4 regions of the Allobosea sp. TAF32 genome follow, and region 2 is predicted to be linked to each of the others. Evidence: predicted binding sites of a transcription regulator. Region 2 holds the regulator's gene; each other region holds the start of a gene.

Region 1 (4,209 bases), on a different contig from region 2:
TGTCGAATTCCAGCCCCTTGGCGGCGTGCAGCGTCATGATCGAGACGCGCGCCTCGGCCTCGCCATCCCCGACGTCCATCACCAGCGAGACGTGTTCGAGGAAGGCCGGCAGATCGGGGAATTCATCGAGGGAGCGGACGAGCTCCTTGAGGTTTTCGAGGCGCCCGGCGGCATCGGCCGAGCGGTCCTTCTTCCACATCTCGGTGTAGCCGGATTCCTCCAGCACGAGTTCGGCGAGTTCGCCCTGCGGCATATGCTCGGCGCGAGCGGACCAGCGGCCGAAGGCGTCGACCAGTTCGCGCAGGGCCGTGCGGGCCTTGGGCTTCAACTCGTCGCTCTCGACCGCGGCGCGGGCCGATTGCATCAGCGAGAAGCCGGTGGCGCGGGCGTGGTTGTGCAGGAGCTGAACCGTTGCGTCACCGAGGCCGCGCTTGGGTACGTTGACGATGCGCTCGAAGGCGAGGTCGTCGGTGGGCGACACCACGCAACGCAGATATGCCAGCGCATCGCGGATTTCGGCGCGCTCATAGAAGCGCGGGCCGCCGATGACGCGGTAGGGCACGCCGGCCTGGACAAAGCGCTCCTCGATCTCGCGCATCTGGGCGGAGATGCGCACGAGCACCGCGACCTCGGCGAGATTGTATTTCTTGGCCTGCATCGCCTCGATCTCGTCGGAGATCAGGCGCGCTTCCTCCTGGCTGTCCCAGGCGCCGGTGATGGTGACCTTCTCGCCGAGCGCATCCTCGGTGCGCAGGGTCTTGCCGAGGCGGCCTTCGTTGCGGGCGATCAGCTTGGAGGCGGTGGCGAGGATATGACCGGTGGAGCGGTAGTTGCGCTCCAGCCGGATCACGGTCGCGCCCGGAAAATCGTGCTCGAAGCGCAGGATATTATCGACCTCGGCACCGCGCCAGCCATAGATCGACTGGTCGTCGTCGCCGACGCAGCAGATGTTGCGACGTCCTTGGGCAAGAAGTCTTAGCCAGAGATACTGCGCCGTGTTGGTGTCCTGATACTCGTCGACGAGGATGTAGCGGAAGCGGTCGTGATAGGTCTGGAGCACGTCAGGATAGTCGCGGAACAGCGTCAGGCAGTGCAGCAGGAGGTCGCCGAAATCGACTGCGTTCAGCGCCTTCAAACGCTCCTGATAGGCAGCATAGAGCTTGCCGCCCTTGCCGTTGGCGAAGACGGCGGCCTCACCGGGCGGCACGTCCTTGGGGCTAAGGCCGCGATTCTTCCAGCTATCGATGAAGCCCGCCAGCATGCGTCCGGGCCAGCGCTTCTCGTCGATGCCCTCGGCCTGAATCACCTGCTTCATCAGGCGGATCTGGTCGTCGGTGTCGAGGATGGTGAAGTCGCTGCGCAGATCGAGCAGTTCGGCGTGGCGGCGCAGCAGCTTGGCCGAGATCGAGTGGAACGTGCCGAGCCAGGGCATGCCTTCGGCGACCGGGCCGACGAGATGGGCGACGCGCTCCTTCATCTCGCGCGCCGCCTTGTTGGTGAAGGTGACGGCGAGAATCTGGGAAGGGTAGGCGCGGCTGGTCGAAATCAGGTGGCCGATGCGGGTGGTGAGCACGCGGGTTTTGCCGGTGCCGGCGCCGGCCAGCACCAACACGGGGCCTTCCGTCGCCTCGACCGCCTGGCGCTGCTCCGGGTTCAGCCCCGTAAGATAGCCGGCCGCCGGCTGCGCTGCGGCACGCGCGGCGAGGCCTCCAGGGCGGGGCAGGGGGGCGGAAAAGGGGTCAGTCTCGGACAAGGGACCAGTGTGCTCGTGCGTGATTCGTTCTCCGGCGAATATAGGGCGCTCGTGTCAGGATTGCGCCCTGCCGGAGGGATCATTTTATATCCCGTTCCACAGGGAGGTGGCTGCATCCTCCCCGCTTGCCGGCTCAGCGCGCCGGCAGCAGGTATTTCAGGCCCTGCGTGAAACCGCGCGGTGCGACGGTGAGGTGATCCTCATCGTCGAGGACGACCGACTTCAGATTCAGGCTCGGGTATTTTCGTCCGCGCAATGCGGCTTCCAGCGCACGGTTGTCGGCGACCATGTCCACCGTCTGATTGTAGCGCCGGTCGCCTTTGCGCAGCGCTTCATGGGCGCCGACATAGAGATAGACCTTGGCCGGCAGGTCTTTGCTCCGGGCGGCGTAGCGCGCTTCCAGCTCCAAAGCATGGCGCTTGTCGTACCAGAGCGAGGGGCTGCCGAGGATATAGCCGCTGAACAGGCCGGGCTCGGTGAACAGGATCTGCGCGCCCAGTAGGGAGCCGTAGGAGTGGCCGAGAAAGAGCGCTCTGGCGGGATCGGTCCGATAGCGGGCGGCGATGAACGGCTTCACCTGATCGCGCAGATAGCTCTGGTAGGCCGGCCCCTGGCCGTGAACCGCTCCGGCCGGTGCTGAGCTTGGCCCGTTTTGCGTGGGGGTATAGTCGCGCCGGCGGCTGACCGCGCCATCCTCGCCTTTGGCATAGGACAGCCCGACCAGGATGAATTCCTCCACCTTCGGCCCATCGAGGTTCAGGCGGCGATTGATCTGGCGGATGATCGGGAAGGCATAGTCGGCGTCGGTGACATAAAGCACGGGGAAGCGCCGCTGCGGCTCCTTCGCATAGGAGGGCGGCAAGGCGACGAAGACCTGATAGCCGCGGCGCGAGACCGGGTCGGGCACGTCCCAGACCTCGCTGTCAGGGATTTGGTAGGGGCGGCCTTCGCCCGGCTGAACCTTCGGAACGGCTTGAGTCTGGGCGTGTGCGGGAGCGACGGAGGCACTGAGGCCGGCGATGAGGGCAATCAGCAGGGTATTCGGAACGCGTCGCTGCACGTGAGGTCTCCGTCGTCATGCGCCGATCGCGGCGCGCATGCGAGGGGAGGCACGAACTCGGGCAGCAATCGGGCGGATTCGCAATCGGCGGATGCCGGCATAGTCTGGTGGTTAACGACGCGGATCGGAGGGAAGGCCATGGCGCAGATGTCACATGCCGACCAGGTGACCAATCAGGTGCCGGTGCTGGCCGAATACGACGTCTTCGCCGCCGATCCGGTGCTGCCGGGGATCGTCTCGGCCTTCGGTGCCGATTGGGCGCGCGAGCGGCTGCATGAAGCCGGGCGGACGGTCGGCTCGGCACGGGTGCAGGAATTGGCCTATCTCGCCAATCGTTACACCCCGGAACTCAAGGCCTTTGACCGCTTCGGCAACCGCATCGACGAGGTCGCCTTCCATCCGGCCTGGCACGAGTTGATGGGGCTCGCCATCGGGCAGGAGGCGCATGCTCTCGCCTGGAACCGGCCGGAGCCCGGTGCGCAGGTGGCGCGGGCGGCCCTGCAATACCTCTGGTACGGCGCCGAGAGCGGAATCTGCTGCCCGATCAGCATGACCTATGCCGCCGTGCCGGTGCTGAAACAGGACCCTCTGCTTTGGGAGCAGTGGGGCCATCTCATCACCTCGAACCGCTACGATCCACGGCAGGGGCCGGCCCATCACAAGACAGGCGCGACCGTCGGCACGGCGATGACGGAGACGCAAGGCGGCTCGGATCTGCGTCAGACCCAGACGGTGGCCGAGGATAACGGCGACGGCACCTATTCGCTCCATGGCCGGAAATGGTTCTTCTCGGTGCCGCATTCCGATATCTTCCTCACGTTGGCGCGGACGGGCGAGGGCATCTCCTGCTTCGTCGTGCCGGGCTGGTTTCCAGATGGATCGCGCAACGGCGTCGCGATCGAGCGGCTCAAGGAGAAATGCGGCAACCGCTCGAATGCGTCGTCGGAGGTCGAGTTTCGCGGTGCCGTCGGCCATCTGATCGGGGAGCCGGGACGCGGTATCCGCACCGGGCTGTCGATGAACCACAATTCCCGGCTCGACATCGCCGCCGCCTCCTCCGGGCTGATGCGGATGGCGGTCTCACTCGCGGCGCATCACGCGCAGCATCGCCGCGCCTTCCAGAAGGCGCTGATCGACCAGCCGATCATGCAGAACGTGCTGGCCGATATCGCGATCGAGGCTGAGGCCGCGGCCTGGCTCGCTTTCCGGCTTTTCGCGGCGCTGGATCGACAGGAGGCATCGGAGAGTGAGCGGCTGCTGGCGCGGGTGGGCGCGCCGATCGCGAAATACTGGATCACGCGGCGGGCACCGGCCGTCGTCACCGAGGCGCTGGAGTGCCATGGCGGCAACGGCTTCATCGAGGACAACCCGATGGCGCGGCTCTATCGCGAGGCGC
Region 2 (4,209 bases):
CGCCCAAGGCCAGGCGCATATGGTCGATGTCGGCGACAAGGCCGAGACGACCCGCACGGCAATAGCCGAGGGCAGCGTCGTGATGGCGCCGGAGACGATCGCGATCGTGCGCGACGGCAACGCCAAGAAGGGCGACGTGCTCGGCACGGCGCGCCTCGCCGGCATCATGGCCGCCAAGCGCACGCATGAGCTGATTCCGCTCTGCCACCCACTGCTGCTCAGCAAGATCGCCGTCGATCTCGAACTGGACGAGGCCTTGCCGGGCGTGCGCGTGCGCGCCGAGGTGAAGATGAAGGGCCAGACCGGCGTCGAGATGGAGGCGCTCACCGCCGTCTCCGTCGCCTGTCTCACAGTCTACGACATGGTCAAGGCGGTCGACCGGGCGATGCGGATCGAGAATATCCGGTTGCTTCACAAATCCGGCGGCCAGTCCGGCGACTACGAGGCGAAAGCCCGCTGATGGCGCTCACCCCGGTCCCCGTCGCGCGCAAGGCGCTGCTCGACAGCGTTCCGGGGCCGATCGGGGCGGAAACCCTGCCGCTCGCGCAATGCGCCTGGCGGGTGCTCGCAGCCGATCTGAAGGCGCTCAGAACTCAGCCGCCCTTCGCCAACTCCGCCATGGATGGCTATGCCGTGCGTGCCGACGACATGGCCGAAGGTGCGACGCTTGCCGTGATCGGCGAATCCGCCGCCGGCCGGGCCTATGAGGGCACGGTTGGACCGGGACAGGCCGTGCGCATCTTCACCGGCGCGCCGATGCCGGAGGGCGCCGACACGATCCTAATGCAGGAAGACGCAGACGGCGTCGGTAGCCCGGAGATCCGCGTGCGGGTGTCGCCGGCCAAGGGCAAATTCCTGCGCGCAGCGGGCCTCGATTTCCACGAAGGCGACGTCCTGCTGAAGGCCGGGCGCGTGCTCGACAGCGCAGCGCTCGGGCTAGCCGCCGCGATGGGACATCCGACGCTGCCAGTCCGGCGCAAGCCGTTGGTCGCGATTCTCGCCACCGGCGACGAACTGGTGGCGCCGGGCGATCCGGTCGGGCGCGACCAGATCGTCGCCTCGAACTCCTTCGCCCTTGCCGCGCTGGTCGAGAAGGCCGGCGGCGCAGTGCTCGATCTCGGCATCGCCCGCGACGACCATGCCGACCTCGCGGCCAAGATCGCTCAGGCGCGCGACGCCGACGCCAACGTGCTGATCACGCTCGGCGGCGCCTCGGTGGGTGCCCACGATCTCGTACAGGAAGCGCTGACGCGGGCCGGGATGTCGCTTGGCTTCTGGAAGATCGCGATGCGACCGGGCAAGCCGATGATGACCGGCCGGCTCGGCCGGATGGTCGTGGTCGGGCTTCCCGGAAACCCGGTCTCCTCGATCGTCTGCGGCCACCTCTTCGTGCTGCCGCTGATCGAAGCCCTGCTCGGCCTGGCCGATGCGGATCGCGATCGCAGCATCCCCGCCCGCCTCGGCCGCGACCTGCCGGGCAATGACGAGCGTGAGGATTATCTGCGCTCGGAGCTGGCGCTGACGCCCGATGGTTGGGTTGCAACGCCTTTCGACCGGCAGGATTCCTCCATGCTCGGCACATTGGCGCGGGCGCAGGCGCTGACGATCCGCCCGGCCCATGCTGCGCCGGCCAGGATAGGCGACCTCTGCCGTATCCTGCCGCTGCTGTAGACAGGCGCCCTCGCGCGAACGGGTTGCGGAACACAAGGCGAACAGTTATGGTGTTCGTGATTTGTTTCGAATCTACGCTTTTCCGGGGCCGGCGGGATCATGCTGACACGCAAGCAACACGAACTCCTGCGCTTCATCCAGGAACGCTTGCGTGAGAGCGGGGTGCCGCCCTCCTTCGACGAGATGAAGGACGCGCTCGATCTGCGCTCGAAATCCGGCATCCACCGGCTGATCATGGCGCTGGAGGAGCGCGGCTTCATCCGCCGCCTGCCCAACCGGGCGCGTGCGCTCGAAGTCATCAAGATGCCCGATGGACTCGGTACGCCGCAGCAGCGGCCGCGTTTCAGCCCTGCGGTCGTCCAGGGCGGGCTCGGCACGCAGCCCAATCTCGGCAAACCCCGCCCCACCGCCGATGAGGACAGCCGTTCCTCCATCGCGATCCCGGTCATGGGCCGCATCGCCGCCGGCACACCGATTTCGGCCATTCAGAACCGCAGCCACACCGTCTCGTTGCCGCCCGACATGCTCGGCTCCGGCGAGCATTACGCGCTCGAAGTGCGCGGTGACTCGATGGTCGAAGCCGGCATCCTCGACGGCGACACCGTCATCATCCGCAAGCAGGACTCGGCCAATACCGGCGATATCGTCGTGGCACTGATCGACGACGAGGAGGCGACACTCAAGCGGCTGCGCAAACGCGGCTCCTCGATCGCGCTCGAAGCCGCCAATCCCGCCTATGAGACGCGTGTGCTTGGGCCGGACCGGGTCAAGATTCAGGGCCGCCTCGTCAATCTGATGCGGCGTTACTGAAGCCGCTCGACCTCGGCTTCGCCATCGGCGGATGCTGGCGGAATGCTGATGCTCGTTGCAGCGGGCGCCGCCAGACGCGGTTCGCGTCGGCGGCTCCACGGCCGATCGGCTGCGCTGGGCTCTGAGATGCGGCTGCTCCATCCCGACGCCGTGCGGTAGAGCGAGGTCGCGCCGTCGCGTGACAGTCCCATTCGCTCGATCAGCCGCGCCTTGCAGGCGCCGCTCCAGGGAATGGCGGTGACGACGAGGTCGGCCCGCAGGCAGTCCTCGATGATCGCCAACCGGTCGCGCGTGTAGGAAACCGTGCGCTTGTCAGCCGTTTGCGCAACACAACCCAGCTGATCGCAAGCGATGCCGGCGCGCAGCGTCGGATCGTCCGGCGAGCGGCTGTCGCCATCGGCACCCAGCCATTGCTGCAGCACGAAGCGGCTGGGCTTGCCGGCGACCGCAAGGCGTCCATCGGGGGCCCGCACAGCAAGCCCCGAGCCGTCGCGTTCGATCAGGATTTCCGGCCGCTCCGGCTTTCCGGCGATGGCGACGCCGAGCACGATGGGGACCGCCGCCAGCCAGCGCCAGGCCGTGGTCCAAAGCGTCAGCCAAAGCAACGCCAGCACGAAGCAGGTCAGCACGACCGGGCTGAAGGCGGCGATCATCACGGTGGAATGGTCGATGCTTGCCACCCAGTGCGCCACCTTGAGCACGACGTCGGACGCCAGCCCCATCAGCGCCCAGGCGGGCCAGTCCAGCCCGAAGGGATAGGCCAGCACGCCGAACACCGCCGCCGGCATGACGAAGAGCGAGACGAAGGGCAGCGCCATCGCGTTGCCGAGCAGGCCGAAAGGATTGAAGGTCTGGAAGTGATAGGCCCCGAAAGGCGCTGTTGCGGCCGTCGCCAGCAAGGTGGTGACGATGATGCCGAGCGCCGCTGCCCAGACCGGCCCGAGCGGCCATGGCAGGCTCGGGGGCGGCTCCGTGCATTTTCGGCTCTCCCAGCGTTCGGCAAAGGCGATCAGGGCCGCAACCGCGCCGAATGACATCTGGAAGCTCGGTCCGAGCAGCGCCTCCGGCTCGCGCAGCAGCACGATCATGGCGGCGAGAGAGAGATTGCGCATGCTCAGTGCAGCACGATCGACGAGGATCGCGCCGAGCATCACCAGCGTCATGATCAGCGAGCGTTCGGTCGCGACGTCACTGCCTGAAAAGATGCAGTAGGCGGTCGCGCCGAGCATCGCCGCGACGGCCGCGATCTTCTTGATCGGCCAGCGCAGCGCGGCAGTCTGGGAGAGCGCCAGCAGGGCGCGCACCAGCCAGAAAATCGTCCCGGCCGCGAGAACCATGTGCAGGCCTGAGATCGAGACGATGTGGTAGATCCCGGCCGCGCGCAGGTCATTGTTCGTCGCCTCGGTGATCAGGCCGCGCTTCCCCGTGACAAGGGCTGCAGCGACCGCCCCGCCCTGCCCGCCGCCCACTTCGGCGATGCGCCGGGTCAACGCGTTGCGGGCCCGGTCGATCGTGACATCGACGGCAAGGCGCGTCGGCATTGGATGCGGCGCGGGCGCCGACGCGATCTTGCCTGCGATACTGCCGACTGCGCCGATGCCGCGGAAGAAGGCATCGCGCCCGAAATCGTAACCGCCCGCCCGAGCTGGCCCCGGTGGAGGCAGGAGCCGCGCCGTCGCCGCGATATGATCCCCCGGAGCGACCGAGCCGGCGCGGATATTGACGCGC
Region 3 (4,209 bases), on a different contig from region 2:
TAAGCCCGGTTGGCATAGACGATGCGCGCACCGTCGCGCCTGACGATCAGGTCGCCCTGGGCTTCGATCAGGCTGCGATAGCGTTCCTCGCTATCGGCGAGTGTCCAAAGCCGGTCGTTGAGATTTTCGGTATCGCGGAGCAAAGCGGCGACCTGCCGCCGCAACTGTTCACGCTGGAACAGGAGCCGGGCAATCAGCAGGCATAGCGCGAGCGCGGCGCCTCCGACGATGAGCCATGACCAGAACGAAGAAACCATGCCCTTCGATCTAGCCCTCGTCCCTTGAGAAAGGCGCCTGCGAACCCCGCAGATTCGCCGTTCGGCCTTCAGGATCGGTTAATCAAGAATACGTCGAGCTCATCGCATCTTGCGCGGTCTTCGGACGAGCCATCTGCTGCGCTCGAAAACGCGCCACGCGATCAGGCCGCCTGAACGAGCTCGCCACCGCGCGAGCGATAGGACAGCGCCTCCGCCAGATGCAGCCGCCCGACCTTGGCCTCGCCGTCGAGATCGGCGAGCGTGCGGGCTACTTTCAGCACGCGATGATAGGCCCGCGCCGTCAAGCGCATCGCCTCCGCGGCATCGCGCAAAAGGGCGAGCCCGGCATTATCGGGCCGTGCGATCTCTTCCAGCACCGGCGGAGGGCAGGCCGCATTGGTGCTGACGTGGCCCAGGCCGCGCTGAGGCAGTTCCAGCGCCTCGAAGCGCGCGCGCTGGCGCTGACGGGCGGCTGCGACTCTCGCGGCGACGGTGGTGGAGTCCTCTCCCGTCGATGGCCGGATCAGGTCGGCAGCGGTGACCGCGGGGAGATCGATGGCGATATCGATCCGGTCGAGCAGCGGACCGGACAGCCGAGTCTGATACTGCGCCATGCAACGCTCGTTCGGCTGGCGGCGGCAGGCGAAACCGGGCTCCGTCGCCTTGCCGCAGCGACACGGGTTCATCGCCGCCACGAGCTGGAATCTGGCGGGATAGGTGACCCGGTGATTGGCGCGAGAGATCAGAACATCGCCGGTCTCCATCGGCTGACGCAAAGCATCCAGCACCTGCGGCTGGAACTCGGGCAGCTCGTCGAGGAAGAGCACGCCGTGATGGGCGAGCGAGACCTCCCCCGGCTTGGCATGAAGGCCGCCGCCGACGAGCGCCGCCATCGAGGCCGAATGGTGCGGTGCCCGGAACGGGCGCCGATCGGTCAGGGCGCCGTCGGCGAGATGGCCCGCGACCGAGAGCACCATCGAAACCTCGAGCAACTCGCGCGGCGAAAGCGGCGGCAGGATCGACGGCAAGCGGCTCGCCAGCATCGACTTGCCGGCTCCGGGAGGCCCGTTCATCAGGAGATTGTGCCCGCCGGCGGCGGCGATCTCGAGCGCGCGGCGCGCGCTCTCCTGCCCCTTGATATCGACCAGATCGGGCAGAACTCCGCCTTGACGGGCCACTGCCGGCTCGGGCCGCGCCATCACCTGCGTCCCCTTGAAATGGTTGGCGAGCTGGATAAGCGAGCGCGGCGCCAGAATATCGATATCGGCGGCGGCCCAGGCAGCTTCCGGACCGGAAGCAGCGGGACAGATGAGACCCTGCCCTCTTGCGTAGGCAGCAATCGCTGCCGGCAGGACACCGGCCACCGGCGTGATCGAGCCGTCAAGGGCGAGTTCCCCGAGCACGGCATATCCGGCGAGTGCATCGGCGGGAATCGCGCCGATCGCCGCCATGACCGCGAGCGCGATCGGCAGGTCGTAATGGCTGCCTTCCTTGGGCAAATCGGCCGGTGCCAGATTGACGGTGATACGCTTGGCCGGCAGGGCAAGCCCCGAGGCGATGAGGGCGGCGCGCACCCGCTCGCGGCTCTCGGCGACGGCCTTGTCCGGCAGCCCGACCAGAATGAAGGCGACGCCGCCGGCCGCGACCTGCACCTGAACATCGACGGCGCGCGCTTCGATCCCCTCGAACGCCACCGTCGCGACCCGCGTCACCATCTCGGCCTCGCCCCGTTCCCCTTGGGGACGCTAGCGGAGCTTCAGCGGCAGCGCAAGAACATATCGAGAACCTTCGAATAAGCAGGGAGGCGGGCGCCTCCCTGTCCCGTCAAAGTTCAGGCGTCGACGCCCAGGCCCATCTGGCAGGCGACACCGGTCCCACCGAGGCCGCAATAACCTGCCGGGTTCTTGGCGAGATACTGCTGATGGTAGTCCTCGGCGAAGTAGAAGGTCGGCGCCTCGCGGATCTCGGTCCTGATCGGACCGTAGCCGCCGGCGGCCAAAGCCTTCTGGTACTCGGCGCGGGACTTCTCGGCAGCGGCCTTCTGCTCGGCGTCATAGGTGTAGATCGCCGAGCGATACTGCGTGCCGATATCGCCGCCCTGGCGCATGCCCTGGGTCGGGTCATGGTTCTCCCAGAAGATCCTGAGCAGATCCTCATAGGCGATCTTGGCGGGATCGTAGACCACCAGCACGACCTCGGTGTGCCCGGTCAGGCCGCTGCACGCCTCCTCATAGGTCGGATTCGGCGTCGTGCCGCCGGCATAACCCACGGCGGTGACCCAGATTCCCTCGCCGCTCTGCCAGAACTTGCGCTCGGCGCCCCAAAAGCAGCCGAGCCCGAACAGCGCCTTGCGCGTGCCTTCCGGATAAGGGCCGGCCAGCGCGCGTCCGTTGACGAAATGGGTTTCAGCGGTGGGAATCGCAGCGGGACGGCCCGGCAGGGTCTCGGCCGCCGTCGGCATCTCGGTCTTCTTGCGCAAAGAGAACATTTCTCGCTCCGTTCGTTCGAGCTTCGGCGCCTATGTAAGCCTCCTGCGGCCCTTCGCACAGGGGGGCTTCGCGAGCCCGCGCTTCACCGACGCGTGACGATGCCGATCAGCGGCTCCGGCTGCCGCCCCAGCCAAAGCAGCGCGAATCCGAGCAGAAGCGCCGCGAGCGAAGTCGGCAGCCGCATCACCGACAGCAGCATGGGATCCCAGAGCAGTGGATGGAGATTGCGTTCGATGGCCGGCTGAATCTGCGCGTAGCGCTCGTGGATCAAGGCCGTCAGGGTTTCGCTCACCGCGGTGAAGCGCAGTGCCGAATTGGCGATGGAACGAGCGCCGTCGATCACAAGCGCGACGAAGCCGGCCGCGACCCACAGATATCCCAACACTCGTAGAAGGAATCTCACTCTGCTCCCCGTCACCGTTTGCCGTTCGCGTATCCGGCACCTGCCCCCAGCTTCAAGATGTGCTCATCAGCGGCGCTCGGCGCAACCGCGCGCACAGGTTTTAGTGGGATTGTGCAAAACCCTTCATCTCGGGCCTTGAAAGATGACGGCACGGCGGTCATAAGCAGCGCGCCGGACAGGTGGCCGAGTGGTTGAAGGCGCACGCCTGGAAAGTGTGTATACGGGAAACCGTATCGCGGGTTCGAATCCCGCCCTGTCCGCCAGAAATTCCCAGAGATCGATTCCCGAGCGCACAAGCGCCGCGAGAGCCCGACTGGCTCCGTGAGCGGATTCAGATGGAATCCGGAAATTTGTCAGCTGGCCGATGGGCAGACTGAGCCCAGCAGCGCGGCCGATAGCGGTCGGCACAGCCTGCTTTCGGATCGGTCCGTGGCACCATCAGCCGAGAGAAAGCATGCCCCGGATCTCGGCGTCGCGTTGCCTCATGTGCTGCAGCAGCGGATCGATATGGGGCACCCGGTCGCCCGCCGCGGCGAAAGGAGACGCCTCGCGAACCAGCGCGTGCAGCCGGCGTGTGACGGCACCGAGCGGCGCGGCCTTCCGGACTTCGACAGCTTGCGCGGCGACAAGTAGCTCGATCGCTGCGATCGAGCGGCACAGGCCGGCCACCTCGGCCGTCCTGCGTGCGGCAAGGCCCGCCATGCCGGCCCGGTCGAGATTGCCGTTGGAATGGCTCGAACTGGCGAGCTCATGCACCACGGGCGCGGTCGCCAGGCGCGCCTCGGACGTAATCGCCTTGTGGAACTGGGCCAACCCGTTGAAGCCGGGCAGACCCACGCCATCCTCCTCGATGAGCCCGACGGTGAGCCCCGACCAGAAGGAATCGACCAGCTTGGCGACGCGCTCGGCCGAACCGGTCACGACCGGCGCAAAGCCCAGCCTGGCGACGTCGAGCGCCATCGACAGCGAGACCGTATCGAAATTGGCGACGGAAATGAGCGCCTGCTCCTCGATCGAGACGATCGGGTTGTTCTGGCTCGCGCGCAGCTCGGCCTCGACC
Region 4 (4,209 bases), on a different contig from region 2:
GCAATCGCGGGCCTCCCCGTGCTAGAGCGCCGGCCATGATCGCCGATATCCGCGCCTCCGCCCTTCGCACCGTCGCCACCGAGCGCGCCGGCCTCGACGCGCTCCATGACGCGCTCGCCGACGGGCTTGGCCAGCCCTTTGCCGATGCCGTCGCGATGATCCGGGGCGCGAGCGGGCGCGTGATCGTCTCAGGGATGGGCAAGTCCGGCCATGTCGGCCGCAAGCTCGCCGCGACGCTGGCCTCCACCGGCACGCCCGCGCATTTCGTCCATCCGGCCGAGGCGAGCCATGGCGACCTCGGCATGGTGCAGCCTGAGGATGTTGTGATCGCTCTGTCCTGGTCGGGGGAAGCGGCAGAGCTCGCCGCGCTCGTCGGCTATACCCGGCGCTTCCGGGTCGGGCTGATCGCCATCACCGCCAATTCCGAGAGCACGCTCGGCAAGGAGTCCGATATCGCGCTCGTGCTGCCCAAGTCCGCGGAAGCCTGCCCGAACGGGCTTGCGCCGACGACCTCGACGACCATGCAGATCGCGCTGGGCGATGCTCTCGCCGTAGCGCTGCTGGAGGCACGCGGCTTCTCGCGGCAGGACTTTTTCGTCTATCACCCCGGCGGCAAGCTCGGCGCACAGCTCAAGACCGTCGAGAGCATCATGCATCGCGGCGCCGAATTGCCGCTAATCGGCCTCGACACGCTGCTGCCGGACGTGATCGCGATGATCTCGGACAAGAGTTTCGGCTGCGCCGTCGTGATGGATCTGGACGGCAGGCTCGCCGGCGTCGTCACCGACGGCGATCTGCGCCGCAAGGCGGCGATGGGCGGCGGCGGCTCGCTGCGCGCCCGCGATATCATGACGGCAAACCCCCGGCGCATCGGGCTCGATACGCTTGCCGTCGAGGCGCTCGAGCTGGTCAACCGCATGCGGATCACAGCGCTGATCGTGGTGGACGACCAGGACAGGCCGGTCGGGCTGGTGCATGTCCACGACCTGCTGGCGATGGGCGTGGCGTAGTCTTCGCGCGTCGTGCTCGGGCTTGACCCGAGCATCTCCTGACGCGGCTGCGGGAGCTTGTCTTGTCCAGGATTCTCCGGTCCGCGCTTCGCTCCGACCGCAAATGACGACGCGGTCGTTTCGCGCGAAGTGCTCTTGTCACGGGCACACTGCGGCCTATCTAAAGCTGTAGAGACTATAGCTTCAGAGGGAGCGCCATGGCTGCACTGGACAAGCTCGAACGCGTAATGCCGATCGGCACCCTTGCCGAGCGCACCGGCGTCAAGGTCGAGACGATCCGCTACTACGAGCAGGTCGGCCTGCTGCCGCCGCCGGAGCGGTCCGAGGGCAACCAGCGCCGCTACGGCCGGCGCCATGCCGAGCGGCTCGCCTTCATCAAGCATGCGCGCGATCTCGGCTTCGCCGTCGACAACATCCGCACGCTGCTCAGGCTCTCCGACACGCCCGGTATCGCCTGCGACGAGGCGCATGCGATCTCCGTCTCGCATCTCGAAGAGGTGCGGGACAAGATTGCGAAATTGCGGTCGCTGGAGAAGGAGCTGGAGCGGATCGCCACCACCTGCTCGGGCGGTGTCGCGGCCTGCGACTGCGCGATCATCGAGGCGCTGGCCGACCACGGGCAGTGCGACCACGCTCGCCATTGAAGCTGGCCAGCGGCCTTAAATGTCGATTGCCCCTCGTTTCAGGAGCGGAAGGGTTTAAATAGGCATCGTGCCGAGCGGCCTTTTGCGCCGCCACGGCGGTTCTGTGGGAGGGCGCGCTATGCCGGGATGGCCCATGCCGAAGGGAGGGCAGCCCCGAACGGGGAACAAATCCCGATTCTGCCGGAGTCCGCGATTCGGCCTCGCTTCGTTCCAGAGGCGTTCTCGCCAGACCCGTTCCTGATTCCCGTCCACGCTCCCGCCCGCATGGGCGGGCGAGATGATCGGCTCCGTCGCCTTGCTTCCGTTTCGTTCGCTGCCGCCCGCCGCCCGCGCCCATGGCGTGACCGCGGTCCTCGGCCCCACCAATACCGGTAAGACCCATCTGGCCATCGAGCGCATGGTCGCTCATCCCACCGGGATGATCGGCCTGCCGCTGCGCCTGCTCGCGCGCGAGGTCTACCAGCGCGTGGTCGACAAGGTCGGCCCCGAGGCCGTGGCCCTCGTCACCGGCGAGGAGAAGATCAAGCCGGAGCGGCCGCGCTTCTGGGTCTGCACGGTCGAGGCGATGCCGCGCGACCTCGCGGTCGATTTCGTCGCGATCGACGAGATCCAGCTCGCTGCCGACCTCGACCGCGGCCATGTCTTCACCGATCGGCTGCTCAACCGCCGCGGCCGGGCCGAGACCATGCTGATCGGCGCGGCGACCATGCGCCCGCTGATCGAGCAGCTCATCCCCGGCGTCAACGTCGTCACGCGCCCGCGCCTCTCCAGCCTGACCTTCGCCGGTGACCGCAAGATCACCCGGCTGCCGCCGCGCTCGGCCATCGTCGCCTTCTCGGTCGAGGAGGTCTACGCGATCGCCGAGCTGATCCGCCGGCAGAAGGGCGGGGCGGCCGTCGTGCTCGGCGCGCTCTCGCCGCGCACCCGCAACGCGCAGGTCGATATCTATCAGTCCGGCGATGTCGACTACCTCGTCGCCACCGATGCGATCGGCATGGGGCTCAACCTCGACGTCAATCACATCGCCTTCGCAGCCGACCGGAAATTCGACGGGCATCACTACCGCAAGCTCAACCCGGCCGAGTTCGGTCAGGTCGCCGGCCGCGCCGGGCGGCATTTGCGAGACGGCACCTTCGGCACCAGCGGGCGCTGCCCGCCCTTCGACGCGGAATTGGTCGAGGCGATCGAGAATCACCGCTTCGAGCCGGTGCGCCAGATGCAGTGGCGCAATTCCGACCTCGACCTGCGCTCGATCGCCGGCCTCCTCGATACGCTCAATATCCAGCCCTCGGAACCCGGCCTGACCCGGGCGCTGATCGCCGAGGACATGACGACGCTGGAGGTGTTGGCGAGAGACCCCGATGTCGCGTCGCTGGCGCATGGGCGTGCTGCGGTCGAGCGGCTCTGGGAGGTCTGCGGCCTGCCCGATTACCGCAAGATCTCGCCGATGCAGCATGCCGATCTTGCGACCACGCTGTATCTCAGGCTGATGCGCCATGGTCGGCTCGACGCCGACTGGTATGCGGTGCAACTCGCCTCGCTCGACCGCACCGATGGCGAGATCGACACGCTCTCGGCCAGGATCGCGCAGGTCAGGACTTGGACCTATGTTGCCAATCGTCCTGACTGGTTACCTGATCCTGAGCATTGGCAGGGCATGGCTCGTCTTGTAGAGGACAAACTGTCGGACGCTCTGCATGAGCGTCTGGCCCACCGATTTGTCGATCGGCGCACCAGCGTGCTGATGCGCCGCTTGCGGGAGAATGCGATGTTGGAGGCTGAGGTCACCGCGACGGGCGACGTGCTCGTCGAGGGCCAGCACGTGGGAATGCTGCAGGGCTTCCGCTTTACGGCGGACCCGAAGGCGGGAGGCGCCGAGGTCAAGGCGCTGAACCTGGCGGCGATGAAGGCGCTCGGCGCCGAGATCGAGTCGCGGGCGGCGCGCGTCGTGCTGGCGGGCGATGATGCCTTCGTGCTCTCGCATGACGGGCTGGTCCGCTGGACGGGCGAGCCGGTGGCGCGCCTCGTCGCCGGCGAGAAGGTGCTGGAGCCGCGCCTGCGCCTTCTCGTGGAGGAACACCTCTCCGGCGGAGCGCGCGAACAGGTCGAGGCGCGCCTCAATCTCTGGCTGAAGAATCACATCACCCGCCTGCTCGGCGCGATCCAGATCCTCGAAGCGGCCGAAAGCGTCACCGGCATTGCCCGCGGCATCGCCTATCAGACGGCCGAGGCGCTCGGCGTGCTCGAGCGCTCCAAGGTCGGCGAGGAAATGAAGGCGCTCGATCAGGAGGGCCGCGCCGCGCTGCGCCAGCTCGGCATGCGCTTCGGCGCTTTCCACATCTACATGCCGGCGCTGCTGAAGCCGGCGCCGCGTGCGCTCGCCGCCCAGCTCTGGGCGCTGAAGCATGGCGGGCCGGAGACGGCCGGACTCGACGATATCGCCCATCTAGCGGCGTCGGGGCGCACCTCCTTCCCGGTCGACAAGGCCGTGCCAAAGGGGCTGTATCGCGCGGCGGGCTACCGCGTCTGCGGCGAGCGGGCCGTGCGCGTCGACA

What was found. The regulator LexA, encoded in region 2, represses DNA repair genes until DNA is damaged. The targets are predictions, from matches to a motif close to TGTTCNNNNTGTGTTCNG.
Region 1: the regulator LexA is predicted to act here: its motif matches at 1,768-1,785, upstream of AB4Z16_RS23835 (ATP-dependent helicase).
Region 3: the regulator LexA is predicted to act here: its motif matches at 2,027-2,044, upstream of AB4Z16_RS00085 (YifB family Mg chelatase-like AAA ATPase).
Region 4: the regulator LexA is predicted to act here: its motif matches at 1,861-1,878, upstream of AB4Z16_RS02125 (helicase-related protein).

What each region holds. Positions count from the first base shown of each region.
Region 1 is NZ_JBFRDM010000011.1:88,483-92,691, reverse strand. Features, by position in the region: gene AB4Z16_RS23835 (ATP-dependent helicase) at 1-1,753, opposite strand, end outside; gene AB4Z16_RS23830 (alpha/beta hydrolase) at 1,887-2,813, opposite strand; gene AB4Z16_RS23825 (acyl-CoA dehydrogenase family protein) at 2,952-4,209, shown strand, end outside.
Region 2 is NZ_JBFRDM010000008.1:46,644-50,852, forward strand. Features, by position in the region: gene moaC (cyclic pyranopterin monophosphate synthase MoaC) at 1-460, shown strand, start outside; gene AB4Z16_RS17325 (molybdopterin molybdotransferase MoeA) at 460-1,671, shown strand; gene lexA (transcriptional repressor LexA) at 1,771-2,481, shown strand; gene AB4Z16_RS17335 (ComEC/Rec2 family competence protein) at 2,475-4,209, opposite strand, start outside.
Region 3 is NZ_JBFRDM010000001.1:18,690-22,898, forward strand. Features, by position in the region: gene AB4Z16_RS00080 (hybrid sensor histidine kinase/response regulator) at 1-257, opposite strand, end outside; gene AB4Z16_RS00085 (YifB family Mg chelatase-like AAA ATPase) at 419-1,972, opposite strand; gene msrA (peptide-methionine (S)-S-oxide reductase MsrA) at 2,089-2,745, opposite strand; gene AB4Z16_RS00095 (hypothetical protein) at 2,829-3,089, opposite strand; tRNA gene AB4Z16_RS00100 (tRNA-Ser) at 3,323-3,412, shown strand; gene AB4Z16_RS00105 (aromatic amino acid lyase) at 3,588-4,209, opposite strand, start outside.
Region 4 is NZ_JBFRDM010000001.1:481,526-485,734, reverse strand. Features, by position in the region: gene AB4Z16_RS02135 (KpsF/GutQ family sugar-phosphate isomerase) at 36-1,010, shown strand; gene AB4Z16_RS02130 (MerR family transcriptional regulator) at 1,208-1,654, shown strand; gene AB4Z16_RS02125 (helicase-related protein) at 1,932-4,209, shown strand, end outside.